One region of the Gorillibacterium sp. sgz306347 genome, then DNA from elsewhere that is predicted to be linked to it. Evidence: riboswitches for the same ligand, from Rfam matches in the RefSeq annotation. Region 1 holds a riboswitch; the other holds the start of a gene.

Region 1 (7,829 bases):
GCGCCGGTGCGGGCCGCGAAGACGGCGGTTACCGCCCTTTGCGGGCAGCCTGCTCCGCCAGCTGAATGGCGCGTTTCACCATGTTGCCCGCATCCTTCGTGGTGATGCCGCCCCATCCTTCCTTGTCGACGGTATCGGCAAACCCGAGATCCCGAGCCAGCTCGTATTTTAATTCCTCGGACATCATACCGCCCCGACGTCTTCTGCTCACGCGGACCGCCTCCTTATGAGAGTCGGGAGATCCTGCGCGCCTGCCGCAGCCCTCCCGTCTCCTTAGGATGCGAATAAGGCGGCGAAAAAAAACACTCGCTCCCCCAAGTCTCTCCGCGGTCGGTCTCGGCGGCTCCGGGAAGGAGACCGGGCGGGGGCCTGTATAAAACAAACGCGGCGGCTTCCGGGGAAGCCGCCGCATGACCATGAGGTTAGTGACTCAAATAACTGATGCGAAATTGCTCTTCATTCTGACAAACCGTCACTTCGACGGATTCCGTCAGAATATCCGCGTAGCTGTAGGACACCCGCTTAAACGAGTGCTGCTCCTCGTCCAATTTGACGATAAACACAGAAGGGTAGGTCTCTTCCAAAACACCGGAACGTTCAATGGTCTTGCGTCGGCCGCCGTTCGCCCGCAACATAATTTTTTGCCCGACGTGAGGCTCCAGACTGCGTTTGATTTCCAATAGCGCGTTTTTAGCCATTAGCTCCAACCACCTCTTTCCATCTGTTTATTATAACAGACACAGAGGTGTTTGTCAAATTAAACAAAATATTATAGCAGCAGGCCAATCTCGTTGTCAACGGTAGAAAAGCACAGATTTTGAAAATTATCCACGAGGCGTTTTCGCCGTGAAACGCCACGATTCGCGCCGAAGGCGGGGCCGGCGGACGCCCCGCGCTGCGCCGCGTTTCCAAAACGGTTTACGGATACGGCCTCGTGCTCCGCTTCAGCGCTTTGTCCTCTCCGCCCGCCTTGCGGAGACTTCGGCCAGACTTGCCCCCGCTTCCTTCCATCTGCCGTAAGGAATGCCGATCCGGTAGCAGCCCCGCGTCTCCACCCCTCCGACCCCGTCCAGGCCGCTCAACGTGCCGCTTAGCACGTCGGCAAGCTGCACGGTTTCCCGGATGGGGGTATACGCTACCTTGGAGGCGATGTAAAGCGGGTCCAGCGCGTGGATCAGCACCCGCTTCGGGGAGCTGGCGAAGTTCGCTCCGGCATGCAGCAGGGCCTCAAAGTGCGACTGGCAGGCCCCGGCGACGATAATCAGCCCGTCGCGGCTCCGATCGAACTGCCGGGCTGCCCGCACGGCGCTCACAAAATTGCGCGAATTTTTATAGCTGGCCAGGCTTTGAATATCCTGCTCGGTGCGGTTTTTGACAATCCCGTCGTGTCCCGTAATGACCACGATATCCGGCATGACCTGCGGAAGCAGCTGCTTGACGGCATTTGCCATCTCGGACTCGGCCACATGGTAGCCCGCCACCGGCACCCGAAGCTCTTTGTAGAGATTCAGACTTTTGAACAGGTACTGGCTGTCGCCGTCCAGATGCAGGACCTTCCCCGGCACCTCGAAAAAGGCGGAGCCGCTCCTTTGGGCGGAACGGGTGTCCTGCTCCATATGCTCTTTGCGAAACCGGTCAAACCGCCGGATCGAGCGTTTGACAAGGCGCGCTTCTTCGGCCTCGTTCCGCTGCAAACGGTCCTGTCCGGCCGGGCGCAGATCCGCTTGCGGCGCGTCCGCAAGCAGACGGGCGCTGACGCCCTTCAGCAGCACCCGATCCCCCATAATATGGCGGACCGCAAACAATACGTCTCCGCCGTAAGAATAGCGAACCACCAGATCCCCGAGCCGCATCCCGCATCCCTCCCCCATCATCCTATGGAGACGGATGCGGTTTGGTGTGCGTTCGCCCGCAGGCGGCTATCCCGCGCCTTCGCGGGGATGCCGTCAGGCTCCGGAGATTCCCGCTTCCCGCATCGCTTCGGACAGGCGTGCGAATTCCGCAAGCGACAGCGTTTCCCCGCGGCGCCCCGGGTCGATTCCGACTCCCTCCAGCACGCGGTTCATCTCCTCCCGCTTGTCCTTGCCGAAAAACCGCGCCAGCAGGTTGTTGGCGAGCGTCTTGCGCCGCTGGGCAAAAGCGGCCTGCACCACGGAAAAGAAAAAGGCTTCGTCGCTCACGCGCACCGCCGGCTCCTTTCGCAGGGAGAGGCGGATAACCGCCGAATCCACCTGCGGCTGCGGGATAAACACCGTATGCGGTACAATGGCGACCGTTTCCGCCTGGCAGTAATACTGCACCGCCACGCTGAGGCTCCCGTAATCCTTCGTTCCGGGCGAGGCAGCCATCCGGTCGGCCACCTCCTTCTGGATCATGACCACAATGTGCTCCAGCGGCAGCTTTTCCTCCAGCAGCTTCATGATGATCGGCGTCGTGACGTAGTAAGGCAGGTTGGCCACCACGCTGACGCCGCTGCATCCGGCGAATTTGCTCTCCATCAGGCCGGCAAGCTCCAGCTTCAGAACATCGCCGTGCACAACGGACACGTTGCCGTAAGGGGCCAGCGTCTCGCCCAGCACCGGCAGCAGCCGCTGGTCGATTTCCACCGCCAGGACTTGTCCGGCCGTTCGGGCCAGCTGCTCGGTCAACGCGCCGATGCCCGGGCCGATTTCCAGTACGCCTTTGGTTTTGTCGAGCCCCGCCGCGCCCACGATTTTGTTCAAAATGTTGGTATCCACCAAAAAGTTCTGCCCCAGGCTTTTTTTCATCGCAATTCCGTATTTGCGCACGATTTCGCGCGTTCTCCCCGGCGTGGCGATATCGGGCAGACGCGTCTCCCGTTCGTTCATGGCTGTCCCTCTTTTCCGTTCTCGGTTTCCAGCATCCGGACCGCTTCGGCAAATTCCGCAAAGCCGATCCGGAACATGCGGCAGCGGTTGTAAAACTGCTTTCCGTTCGCGTAGCCGATGCCCAACCGGTTGCCGACGGCAAGCCTCCGGGCCGCGGCTTGGGGATGCACGATCAGGCCGGCGTCCATCAGATCGTCCCAGGTAATTTCCGATTCGCCTGCGCCCCAGTCGCTTTTGACGTTGGCCAGCGCCTGACGGATTGCTTCCGGGGAGGCGTTCTCCACGCCGATGTCCCCTTTGCGCGTCGCTTCCTCCTGGGTCAGAAACGCGTGCTTGCAGCCCGGCACCCTGGCGCCGATCAGCTTGCGCAGGCGCTCGCCGGCATGGTCCGGGTCGGTGAAGACGATGACGCCGCGTGCGGCCTGGGCCCGCTCGATCATCCGGTATACGGTCTCGTTGATGGCCGAGCCGCCCGTTTCAATCGTCTCCGCGTCCACGGCGCGCTTGATGGCTACCGTGTCGTCCTTCCCCTCTACTACAATGATTTCCTTAATCAAGCCCAATCCCTCCACGTAACGGGAAAAAGTTGCGAAAAGCCGCGAAAAGGAGAGGCGAATGCCTCTCCTTTGGTTAAAAATACTATATCAGATGAATGGGATTCCGCGCAACCGCGCTTATTCGGCGGTCGGCTTCTTCGGCCCGATGACATATACCGTGTAGCCTCGCTTGAGCCCGAACTGCTGGGCGTACGCTTCGCTGTCGTAATAAACGTCGATTTTGTTGCCCTTGACCGCGCTGCCGGTATCCTCGGCGCGGCGGTAGCCGATTCCTTCGATATACACCCACCAGCCGAGCGGAATGACGCCCGGATCGACCGCAATGGTGCGGCCCTCGGTCACTTTGGTGCCGGTACGGGTGATGCCGAAGCCGCTGTCTCCCGGGCTTTTGCCGGTAGACGGAGCGTGGGCGGAATAAGCCGTCAAGGTAACGTTGCTGATAAGCTTCTTATAGCTGACGGGCACACCGTCCTTCACGACAGTCTGCGTCTTTGCTTTCGATGCCGTTTGTGCCGCAGGTTTCTTCGTTTCGGGCTTGGCGGCCAGCGTAACCACCGGTTTTTTGGTCCCGACTGCGACGATCTTGTTCACGCTCTTGGCGGCGACCGCTTCGGAAATCGTACTCTCCTTGACCAGCTTGCCGTCTTCAAAAACGCGCTCCTTGGTAATGACCTTGCTTCCGGCTTTCCCCTCCTGGAGGGTCTGCTGCTTGCCTTTCAGCAGTTTGTCGTCATTCTGGGTGGTCACCTTAAAGGCAATCGGAACGACCTGCTTGGTCTGCTCCTTCGTAACCCGGACGATCTGGATTGCTGCGTGGTCGGTTAGTGTTTCGTTCAATGCGAGGGATAATTTGTCGTCCGTATTGACGGTGATGCGCGCCTCCCGGAGCGCCGCGTCCACCGTTTTTTCAACCGTGTGGAACAAACGGGTCTTTCCGTCTGCCGTTACCGTAAAGCTCCGTGCCCGGGTCAGCTCGATCCGGTCGCCGTGCTTCAATTTGGCGTCGAGCGGCTGGGACAGCTTGTCATAGCTGCCTACCGTTACGCCTTGATCCTCCAACACATGCTGCACAGTTAGTCCGTGCGTTTTGACTTCCATCTCCTGGCCGTCTACAACAAGCGCAATCGTTTTGTTGTAGGTGCCGTTCAGCAACATGAAAAACATAATGGTCACCGTTAAAGTGAACAACGCGAGAAATGTATACCTGCGCAGGTTTTCATGCTTCCAACGCAATGCGAAGGACATGCTGGATGATCGTTTTACATGGGGATTCAAATTCGTGTCTCCCACTTCTTCGGTCCTCCTTGAGAGCCTCGCCATCGACTGTTATGCATGATTCCATCTGACGTGACTAGGGATTTTGGTGTTCGCTCATCACTGGCGCCAATTTCCGTTTTCAGCCTGCCGGTCTCACGGCCCGTGTGTAACGCCTTCACCTCGCTTTCTCGAAAACTTATCCATTTGAGTCTCTTAGGACCTCGGAACACAAAAAAGCCCTAAGAAGAGGAACTTCTCGGAGCAAAAAAACACCCGCCCGATCAATACCTCTCTCTTCACGCTTACGAGGTTAGCTGACGGATTCGGGCGCGAGAGTCGCCCTACGGAGAGCTAAAATCCTCCCCGATTCACCCCTAAACCTGCAGGCTGCCGGTTGCTTACCCCGGCCGTCCGCTTGCGGTTCCCCCGTTTCCCAAATGGAACTCAGCGATAATTTGGAAAATTGGCATGGTAATATTAAGTTATCCTGAATGTATATTACGCCCTGCGTCTGCACATGTAAAGGGCGGCCGTCCCGGAATAAACAGCAAAAAAAAGGCATACTCAGCCAAAATCCGCAAATGGCCGAATAAACCTTGCCTGTTTCTCCTTATATCGGGCTCTAGCCCACCATTTTCTCACGATTTCAGAGTTTCTTTGCTTCCAAGCCCTACAAGTTTATAATAAAATGGAACAAATCCTTCACTTATACAACGCACGAACAGCCCCAAAAGTTGCACCGGTTTGGAAAGATTTTTACGATTTTTTGAAGACCGGTCCAGCCTCCTTGCAACCGCTTTTAGGCGGGAAGGATTGCTTTCTATTCGGACGGGCTTCCCCGGCACGGAAGCGCCGCTTTGCGGCGGTGCCGGACGCCTGTCTTTTCGGCGGTGAACCATGGAAACGATTTTGGAAGTGGAAGGCCTCTTTGGCGGTTACCTCTACAACAAACCGGTAATCCGCGACCTGACCTTTACGGTCGGCAAAGGGGAGATGGTCGGCCTGATCGGGCTGAACGGCGCAGGCAAAAGCACGGCCATCAAGCACATTCTCGGGCTGATGGAGCCCCAGCGCGGCGCGGTGCGCGTTCGCGGCGCCGGGCTGCGCGACAACCCCGAAGCCTACCGGTCGTCGTTTGCGTTCGTCCCGGAAAGCCCGGAGCTGTACGACGAGCTGACCATCCGGGAGCACCTGGAATTGACGGCCCGCGTCTACGGCCTCGACCGGACGGCTTTTGAAACACGGACTTCGGAGCTGATGAAGCGGTTCCGCATGGAGGAAAAAGCGGACAGCTTTCCGATGCATCTTTCCAAGGGCATGCGGCAAAAGGTGATGCTGATGAACGCTTTTCTGATCGAAGCGCCGCTTTACATCATCGACGAGCCATTCCTCGGGCTCGACCCGCTTGGCATCCGCTCCCTGCTGGAGCTGATGGATTCGTTCAAGAAGAAGGGGGCGAGCTTCCTTATCAGCTCGCACATTCTCTCCACCTTGGAGCGGTACTGCGACCGCTACGTCGTGCTGCAGCGCGGCGAAATCGCCGCCAAGGGCACGCTGGCCGACGTCCGCGCGGCGTCCGGCGCTCCGGCGGAAGCGGACCTCGACGACGTGTTCTTCCGGCTGGTCGGCGAAGGAGGCGGCGTGTTATGACAAGCGGCAACGGCCCGGGGCCCGGGCAAACGCCGCAGGGCCGGCCGGCGGGGGCCGGCGGCGGCGCGGGCGGGCAGCCGCCGGGAGGACAGGGCCGCACGTCCGGCGGCGCGGCGGGGGCCGACGGCGGGTTGAACGGCGCAGGCCTCTGGAGCGGGCGGCGGGCCCGCGCCCTGCGCGAGACGCTGCCGTACTGGATGGACGTCCTGCGGAGCGGCGCGGGCATGTTGCTCGCGCTGGCGCTCCTGACGGCCATCCCCGCCTACGGCTGGGCACTCGACCGGATGCCGCCCGGCTTCCCCTGGCGGCGAATCGCTGTGCCGGTGCTGGCGCTGGCGCTCGGCTGGACGCCGGTCCGCACGTTCCTGCAGGAAGCGGACCGCGTCTTCCTGCTGCCGGCGGAGGCGCGCATGGCCGCCTACCTCCGCCGCGCAGCGCGCGCCGCCTTCACGCGGCAGGCGCTGCTCGCGGCCGCCGCCGTCGTGGCGCTGTGGCCGCTTTACCTGCGCGCGGCCGGACCGGCGGCCATGGCGATCGCCTGGCCGCTGCTGCTCGCCGCGGCGGCGAAAGCCGCGGCTGTCGCCGCCGCCGTGCGCGAGCCGCGCCTCGTGCGCCCGGCCCAGCGGCGGGCGGCGGCTGCCGCGCGCTGGCTCACCGCCGCCGCGGCCGCGTACGCGCTGTGGCGCTTCGGCCCGGCCTGGGCGGCTGCGGCGCTCGCGGCGGGCGCGCTTGCGACGGCAGCGCTGCTCGCGGCGGGCCCGGCCCAGCGCTTCCCGTGGCTCGCGCTGATCGAGCGCGAGCGGAAGCAAAAGGCCCGCGTCTACGCCTTCCTGGGCTGGTTCACGGACGTACCCGGCCAAGGAGGCGTCATCCGGCGGCGAAGCGGGATCGCCTCCTTCGCGGAACGCATCGCGTTCACCCGGGAAAAAGCGATCCTGTACCTCTACGCCAAAACCTACACGCGCCGCGAGCCTTTCGCCATCGCGCTCCGGCTGACGCTGCTCGGGGCCGTGCTGATCGCGCTGTTCCGGCATCCGTACGCGCAGACCCTCTTTTATGCCCTGGTGCTGTTTATGACCGGGCTGCAGACAGCGGCGGTCGGCAGCTATCACCGCTACACGTCCTGGCTGTACCTCTATCCGACGCAGCCGGGAGCGGGCAAACGGGCGGCGTCGCGCATCCTGACCGTTTCGTTAACGGCGCAGGCGCTCCTGCTTTCGGCGGTTTTGGCTGCTGCGGGCTACGGACTGCTTCCGGCGCTGATCGCCTTCTTCGCCGGGGCGGCCTATGCGGCCGCCTACGGGCTTTCCGTCCTGAAACGCAAAGAACGGGCTTCCGGTTACGCAAAGTGATCTTTGCGTACGGAAGCCCGCTTTTTTCCGGGCTGCTTCTGCTTGCACAGTATGCCCTTTCCGCCTTTTCCGGCGGAGGCTTTACGTCAGCCCAAGAAGCCGGACCGCGTTATCGGTGGTGATCCGGGCGATCTCCTCCACGGTCATCCCGCGGATCTCCGCCG
Region 2 (7,829 bases), on a different contig from region 1:
CCACGGTAAAAGGCCCGGTGCCAACCGGATTTTTAAAGAATTCCTCTTCGGTTGCGCCGCCGAAGTTATTCGGAAGGATGCCGTTGGAGAAGTTGGACAGCTCGGCAATAAACGGCGTGTAAGGCTCTTCCAGCGTAATGACGAGCGTTTTGGCGTCCTGTGCCTTGACCTCCTTGACCTTGGCTGCAATGGCCAGCGGCCCCCCGACCTCCAGATGGCGCTTCAGCGAGAAAACGGCGTCCTCCGCGGTGACATCCGTTCCGTTGGAAAACTTCAAGCCGTCGCGGAGCACAAACGTGTAGGTCAATCCATCTTCACTGATGCTGTGCGAGTCCGCCAGCCAGTCGACAATTTCGCCCTTGCTGTCGAACGCCACAATCGGTTCGAATACCTTGTCGATGGCAAAGGCATTATTGGCCGTAATCTGGTTATGTAAATCTAATGAGGTGACGGAAGCGGGCCGTCCGTAAACAAATGTGCCTCCGGTTGCCGGCTTTTCCGGCACCGCACTCTGATTTGTGTCCGAATTCGCGGTTGCCTGCGGGCTCTTGGCGGTTCCGGCTTCATTTCCGGCTCCCGAGCATGCGGCCAAAAACGCCGTCAGGAACACGGCCATTGCGCTGATCCAAACCAACCTTTTTCTTGTAGCAACGGACTTTCCCATCCCTGCTCCCCCTTGTCGGATAAATCCGATGATTTTAGTATGAAAAGTATTATGGAGAAGCTTCTTCTTTTTGTCAAACAAAAAATCTTTTGCTCGAAAAAGCCGGAAACTTATTCAACCAGAGCAGGAAATAATATCGCTTCATGTCCTCTCATAAGGAAATGCCCGCAATCCGCCGAAGCTCGGCGTGCGGGCTTGCCAATCAAAAGCCTTATCTTTCCCTGTTTATTCGAATAACGAACGGTATTCCCCGTAGCCTTCCTCTTCCAGCTTTTCTTTCGGAATGAAGCGGAGCGCCGCCGAATTGATGCAGTAGCGAAGCCCGCCTTTGTCCCGCGGCCCGTCGTCAAACACATGGCCGAGGTGAGAATCGGCTTTCGTGCTGCGAACCTCCGTACGGACCATGAAATGGCTGTAATCGCCCTTCTCCTTTACGCTCGCCTTTTGGATCGGCTTGGTGAAGCTGGGCCAGCCGCAGCCGGAATCGTATTTGTCCGTCGAGCTGAAGAGCGGCTCCCCCGATACGATATCCACGTAGATGCCTTCCCCATGGAAATCATGGAATTCATTGTGGAACGCCGGCTCCGTCGCATTGTTTTGCGTGACTTCGTATTGGAGCGGCGTGAGGCGCGCTTTTAGCTCCTCCGGGTTCTTTTCGAAGCTCCAGTGTTCCTCCAAGAACTTGTCCCGCCCTGAGCCTTTGCGGTACTGCTTGTAGTGGGCCGGGTTTTTCTTGTGGAAGTCCTGGTGATACTCCTCCGCCGGATAAAAAGTCGCCGCCGGCACAATCGGCGTCACAACCTCCTGGTCGAAGCGGTTGCTCTCGTTCAGGCGGCGTTTGGATTCCTCCGCAATTTTGCGCTGTTCCTCGCTGTGATAAAAGATGGCGGTCCGGTACGAATCCCCCCGGTCGCAGAATTGCCCGTCCAGATCGGTCGGGTCGATCTGTTGCCAGAACACTTCCACCAGCTTGTCATAAGGAAACACAGCCGGATCGAACGTAATTTGAACCGCTTCCGTATGCCCCGTCGTACCGGAGCATACTTCCTTGTAGGTCGGATTTTCCGTGCGGCCGCCGGTATAGCCGGAAACGACCGAAACAATGCCCGGCTGCTCCTCGAAGGGGCTGACCATACACCAGAAGCAGCCGCCTGCAAAGGTCGCTTTTTCATATTGAGTGCCGTTGTCCGGCGTAAGCTGTTCGTTCATTTGAAAACCTCCGATGTGCAATGATGGATTCAAGCAGAGTATACCATTCGCCGGGCGTGTGCTCAAATCGTCGAAGGCTTGCCGCCCTTTAAAATAGGTCTGTGCTTTCTTCCGACAAAGTGCTAGAATCGAACGGAACGTATGTTTGCTTAAGGAGAGAGTATCCCTTATGACAATGGATCTTAATGCGGTTCGTGCCTTTTTGGCGGAAGCGAAACGGAATACCTATGCGGCACAAGGCGACGAAGCCAGCGTGACGCCGCTGGTGCCGGAATCCAGGCAGCTGGAGTTCCGCGACGGTGTGTTTTTGTACCGGGACATCTACTTTGGCATAGTCTTCTTCGCCGGACAGGAAACGGTTTTGTTCGAAGAACGGCCGGTCTGGTCGATGGTTTATGCCGGCGGCGTGGCGGAGGAGGTCCAGGAATCGGAAGCCGTTAAAGCGGTCTATGCGTTCCTGCGTCAGGCCCTCCGGAAAGCGGATACCCGGCATCTGTACCGGGGACCGGACACTTTTGAATCAGGCGGGTATCTGTACCGGAATGAACCGTCGGGTTCCTGGGAACGTTTTTTCGGACAGGAAACCATCTATGCGGGGACACGGAAAGTGTACGAGCTTACGTACAGCGGCGGACTGCTTTTGTAACGTGTTAGCCCCACGTTTACAGGGAACAGCAAAAAACGCCAGGCCGCATACGCGGTTCTGGCGTTTTTTTTACTTTGTATATGTTCTTCGTTAAAAAGCTTCCAGTACCGCAGACAAGACCTTTGACGTCTCGGCCAAAGGGCGTTGCAGCCGAATGCCCGCATCCGGAGGCCTTCCGATCGCAGGGCCGTTAAGGAGATGCAAAAAAGCAACTAATTTTATTGTAATCGCTATAATTCACTCGAATAGATGCCTGGAAGCAACTATTTCTTCCGTTTACTCCGAATATCGCTTCTTTCACGGGAAATAAGTGCGTAGAGGATACTATTTCGCAATAGAACCAAAAGTCACTGGAAATAAGGATCGTATTGCACCTATTAGCGTCGTCCGTCTCCGGTTATGCGTCGGCTCGATCTTCTCAGCCGCCGTTTTCTCAGCCTGGAAAACAATTGCAGGACGAATTTTGAGTCAAACCGCGCCGGAATGTCCAAAAGAGAATAACCGTCGTGGATGAGGTCTTCATCCGTTCATTAAGTTCGGGCCGGAACGAAGCGCGTCAGCCCGTAAATTCTTGCACCCAAACGCCGTTGTAGTAGGCAACGCCGATTTTGGTATAGTTGGCGCTCAAAATGTTCTTTTTGTGGCCGGCGCTGTTCATCCAGGCCGTCATAACCTCTTGCGGCGTCCGTTGGCCTTTGGCGATGTTTTCGCCGGCATAGGAATACGAAATGCTGTAACGGTTCATCATATCAAACGGAGACCCGTAAGTCGGGGACGTATGATCAAAGTAGTTGTTGGCATACATATCTTTTGCTTTGTCCAGCGCCATATTCGACAGCGCCTTGTCCAGAACCAGCGGCTTCAGGCCGGCTGCGGCGCGCTCTTTGTTTACGATGTTAAATACCTGCTCGGCATATTCGGATACACTGGCCGCCGGAGTTGAAGCTGCCGGTGTTTTCGGCGCCGTCGCTGCCGGAGCGGCAGGCTTTTTCGCCGGTGCAGCTACCGTTTTGGCGGGAAGCTGGATTTTCATCCCCTGCCAAATCAGGTTCGGATTCGTGAGGCTAGGGTTCGCTTTGATTAAAGCTTGCAGCGTCACGTTGTTCTTAACCGAGATTTTCCAAAGGGTATCGTTCTGCTGAACGGTGTAAGAGGCGGCATCCGCGGTTCCGGTTCCAAGCAGAGGTGCGGCAAGCAGGGAGCCGGCCAAAACCGCTTTGAACCAACCGTTTTTAAACATGGTGCGTTTCATGAAGACACTCTCCTTAGGCGGCCTGCGAGGTTAGCTGACGGGTTCGGAAAGAGGAGTCCTCCCGACCGGAATGATCCGGTTTCACCCCAATAATGGTTTCCCCACGCCCTGGTCAAGGGCTTCGGCCAAGATAGGTGGTCCGACCGCCTATCATTCTAGCATATGTTTTGCCGATAGATAACTAGAAAAATGTAGAAAAAATAAAAAAACGGCGGTTTTCCGCCGTTTTTTTATTTGAAATCGTCCAAAAGGCCGAACCACTTTCCTCCGCAGCCCGAGCTTTGCGCCGAATGATGACGGTAATCGTTCCTCCGCTCGTCGTACCGGTAATCGGCAGCCCAAAGCGGGCCGCGCAGCGCCACCTCGCGAACCGCGTGGACGATTCGCGCCACCTCGCCGTCCGTCATAATCGGATGCAGGGACAGGCGCACCCAGCCCGGCTTCTCGGAGAGACGTCCGCTTTCCACCCGTTCCCGGATCCGGTCGGACGTTTTTTTGTCCAGGCCGAACAGGAAATGCCCGTATGTACCTGCGCAGGAACAGCCTCCGCGCGATTGAATGCCGAACCGGTCGTTCAATAACCGCACAAATAACGGGAAATGAACGGTTTCGCTAAAAAAGCTGACAATCGGCAGCCGATCCCGCAGCCCGCCGTCCAAAACATGGACCCCCGGAATGGGCCGGAGCCCCTCCAGCAGCAGCCGGGTCAGCGTCTGTTCCCGGGCCGCTATGGCGGCTTCCCCCATCCGTTCCTTCAGCTTGACGGCGTACGCCGCTTTGGCGGCTTGAAGAAATCCGGGCGTGCCTCCGTCCTCGCGTTCCTCCAGCTCTTTGACGTAGGTGCAGCCTCCCCACCGGTCCGTCCATAACACGGTGCCTCCGCCAGGCGCATCCGGCGCGCTGCCTGCGGCAAGCCGCCCGTCAAATACCAGCACCCCGCTTGACCCGGGGCCGCCGAGAAATTTATGCGGAGAAAAATATACGGCGTCAAGCCGCTCCTCTTCGTCGGCGGGATGCATATCAAGCGTGGTGTACGGCGCGGATGCCGTCCAATCGGCAAAGGCCAGCCCGCCATGGCGGTGCATAAGCTTTGCCAGTTCGGCAAGCGGCGGCATGACCCCCGTCACGTTGGAGCAGGCCGTAAACGCGCCGATTTTCACCTTGCGGCTGCGGTGGCGCCAAAGCTCCTCCTCCAGCTTTTCCGGTTGCACCCGGCCCTGCTCATCCGGCGGCAGGATACAGACATCGCTGATCGTTTCCTGCCAGGAGAGCTGGTTGGAATGATGCTCCATATGGGTCAGGAAAACAATCGGCCGGTCCTCCTCCGGCAAGGACCCGGACGGCTTCCATCCGGAAGGCAGCCGCAGCCCCATCAGCCGCTGCAGCTTGTTCACGGCAGCGGTCATCCCGTTTCCGCAAAACAGGAGAATATCATCCGGGCCGGCGTTCACATGCTGTTTGATGACCTCTTTCACCTCCCGGTAAACATCCGTTACGGCCGCTCCCGTTACCGTCGCTTCCGAATGAGTATTGGCTGTGTATGGGCCGATGCAGCGGAGAAGAAGCTCTTCGATGGGACCGTAGAGCCTTCCGCTTGCGGCCCAGTCCGCATATAAAATACTTTTCCAGCCGTACGGGGAGCGAAACAGACGGCCCGCTCCGATGACGCCCTGCCGCAAAGACGCCAAGCCGCTCTCCTGCTTTTCCTCCGCCCAGCCTGCTTGTTCCTCCGCTATCCATCCGCTCACGGAGTGCCCCCCTCTCGCCCATTTCATCCCAATGTATGCAATATGGGCGCGCCCGGTCCGTTTGAAAACCGCACTCCGCCACGATAAAATAAAGCGGACAAACCACGATTATGCGGGAGGAATGCGGTTATGGCAGGCACAAACCAAAAGATCAGCGGCGGCGGCGGGTTTCACCACGTGGCGATCAAGGTTGGAAATTTTGACGACACACTGGCCTTTTACACCGGGCTGCTGGGCTTTGTACCGAGATTGACCTGGGGCGAAGGAGACGGCCGCGGCGCGCTCCTGGACACCGGCGACGGCAATTACCTGGAGGTGTTCGCAGGCGGACCGGAAGGCAAGCAAGCGGCGGGCGCCTTCTTCCACATCGCGCTGCGGACGGACGACGTGGACGGCATTGTCGAGCGTGTCCGCAGCGCGGGAGCGGAAATCACCACGGAACCGAAGGACGCCGTTATTCCGGGGGAACCGCCGACACCGATCCGCATCGCTTTCTTTAACGGCCCGAGCGGAGAAAGCATTGAGGTGTTTCAGAGCACGGGGGACAACCAGCTGTAAGCGCAAGCATGCCAAAAAGCCGGTCTCAGGCGGATGTCCGCCTGGGATCGGCTTGCTTTATGCGCGTATAACCAACCGCCCGCGTCAAATGAACAGCTGCATATCCGCCTCCAGCGCATCCCGCAGATAGGTCTGAGCGTCGACAATTTCGAGTTCGGGAATGAACTCCTGTTCCTGAAAGCCCATGATTTCCACCGACAGCCGGCAAGCGTAGAACTTGATGTTTTTCTTGCGTGCCCCCTTCAAGAAAGCGGATAACGGCGGGGCATCGTCGTCGTCCATCATTTCCAAGAGCATTTTTTTGCCGAGGCCCGCATAGTTCATCCGGGAAAGAGGCAGCTGGTCGGGTCCTTTGGGCGTGGTGCGTCCGAGCATTTTCTCGTAAAAGCTTTTGTCTTCGTCCGTCCATTTCTCCGGGTCCCGGACCAGAAACAGCCCCCAAAAGGCAAAAAACATAGTCACGTCCACTTCGATGTCCCGGGCTGCATTGGCCAGAATAAGCGCGGCCATGGCTTTGTCATATTCGCCGCTAAAAACAAGCAGATTTAACCGTTTGTCCATCAGGCTCTCCCTTCCGCGTTCCAGGGCGTGGATGGGATGGCCGCACCCTGCCGCGCAAACGTTTCCGGGTTAGTGTTTGCAGCTTGGGACGCGCTATGCATAGGAAGATCAACGTTTCCCGGTGTGATAAAAATCAAAAATCCCCCGATCTGTTCAGAAAACAGACGGAGGATTGTTGGCTTGCGGTCTTGCCGGGTCACGCAGCTTATTCATAATGGTTATTGATCAACCGGGAAATGTCGGTGCTCATCGTTTCTTCTTCGTCGACGGGAATTCCTTGATCCGCCCAACAATGTCTGCAAACTTCTTCGCTGGTGCAAAGCGCGGCGTCATCGCAGGTGTAGCAGAACTGAAGCAGGTTTTTCGATACGGTATCGGTATTCGTCTCTTTCATTTCGATCACTCCCATCGTTGTTTACGAGTTAACTATATCACATCTTGAGCGTTAAAAGTGTGAATTATTTCACAATAATGATGCTAAAATAAATTTCTTTTTTATTGCCGGTGCCTGCTGCCTGTGCTTTAATGTGTACATGAAACCCGAACACGATGATTATTTTAACCGGATTGCCGCGAAATATCAAATCGGGCGGCCCATTCAGTGGAGCGCCGGAGACTCCGGCATGAACAACACGACCCGGTATGCTCTGCTCCCGGGCGGCGGCAGGCTGGTCTGCCGGGTTTATGAAAACCACCGCGACCCGGATAAGCTGCTTTTCGAACACGATGTTTTGCAGCAGCTTCAGTTCTGTCGGCTCCCTTTTTCCATTCCTTGTCCCCTTCGCACCAGACAAGGCGAAACCTTTGCCGAGGCGCCGGACGGCAAGCTGGCCGCTTTCTTCGGCTATCTGCCCGGCCGCAGGCCTTCGGGTTCCGAAACCGGCTTGCTGGATGCGCTTGGACGGGCGGCGGGTGAACTGAGCCGCGCCCTCGGACAGGTGAAGCCTCTGCATCCCCCTGTCTATCCGCCTTATGACGAGCTGGAGGAGGCTTATCCGGGAGCGGCGGAAGGGCTTCTCAGGCTTACCAAAGAGCCTGTGCTAACGGAAGCGGCCGCCGCCATCGTGTTGCTTCTGGAGGAAATGGCGGGGTTTGCTGCCGTCCGCCAGCAGCTGCTCCGGCTGCCGCGCCAATTGATACATGGGGACGTGTCTTTTTCGAATGTCCTGACCGACGGTGCCGGGATAGCCG

The links. A riboswitch is a leader RNA that binds a small molecule or an ion and turns the genes downstream of it on or off. The one in region 1 is predicted to bind cyclic di-AMP.
Region 2: linked by a shared signal. The riboswitch ahead of AC6I6H_RS05260 (CAP domain-containing protein) and the one ahead of AC6I6H_RS17725 (resuscitation-promoting factor) in region 1 are both predicted to bind cyclic di-AMP.

Annotation. Positions count from the first base shown of each region.
Region 1 is NZ_JCAPET010000039.1:21,690-29,518, forward strand. Features, by position in the region: gene AC6I6H_RS17700 (small, acid-soluble spore protein, alpha/beta type) at 29-211, opposite strand; gene veg (biofilm formation stimulator Veg) at 423-698, opposite strand; gene yabG (sporulation peptidase YabG) at 945-1,853, opposite strand; gene rsmA (16S rRNA (adenine(1518)-N(6)/adenine(1519)-N(6))-dimethyltransferase RsmA) at 1,947-2,849, opposite strand; gene rnmV (ribonuclease M5) at 2,846-3,406, opposite strand; gene AC6I6H_RS17725 (resuscitation-promoting factor) at 3,524-4,696, opposite strand; cyclic di-AMP (ydaO/yuaA leader) riboswitch at 4,947-5,123, opposite strand; gene AC6I6H_RS17730 (ABC transporter ATP-binding protein) at 5,561-6,313, shown strand; gene AC6I6H_RS17735 (ABC transporter permease) at 6,310-7,665, shown strand; gene AC6I6H_RS17740 (TatD family hydrolase) at 7,747-7,829, opposite strand, start outside.
Region 2 is NZ_JCAPET010000006.1:49,542-57,370, forward strand. Features, by position in the region: gene AC6I6H_RS05245 (ABC transporter substrate-binding protein) at 1-664, opposite strand, end outside; gene msrA (peptide-methionine (S)-S-oxide reductase MsrA) at 890-1,873, opposite strand; gene AC6I6H_RS05255 (DUF5680 domain-containing protein) at 2,043-2,519, shown strand; gene AC6I6H_RS05260 (CAP domain-containing protein) at 3,076-3,771, opposite strand; cyclic di-AMP (ydaO/yuaA leader) riboswitch at 3,776-3,908, opposite strand; gene AC6I6H_RS05265 (aminotransferase class V-fold PLP-dependent enzyme) at 4,002-5,519, opposite strand; gene AC6I6H_RS05270 (VOC family protein) at 5,649-6,077, shown strand; gene AC6I6H_RS05275 (DsrE/DsrF/DrsH-like family protein) at 6,162-6,638, opposite strand; gene AC6I6H_RS05280 (hypothetical protein) at 6,844-7,032, opposite strand; gene AC6I6H_RS05285 (phosphotransferase) at 7,262-7,829, shown strand, end outside.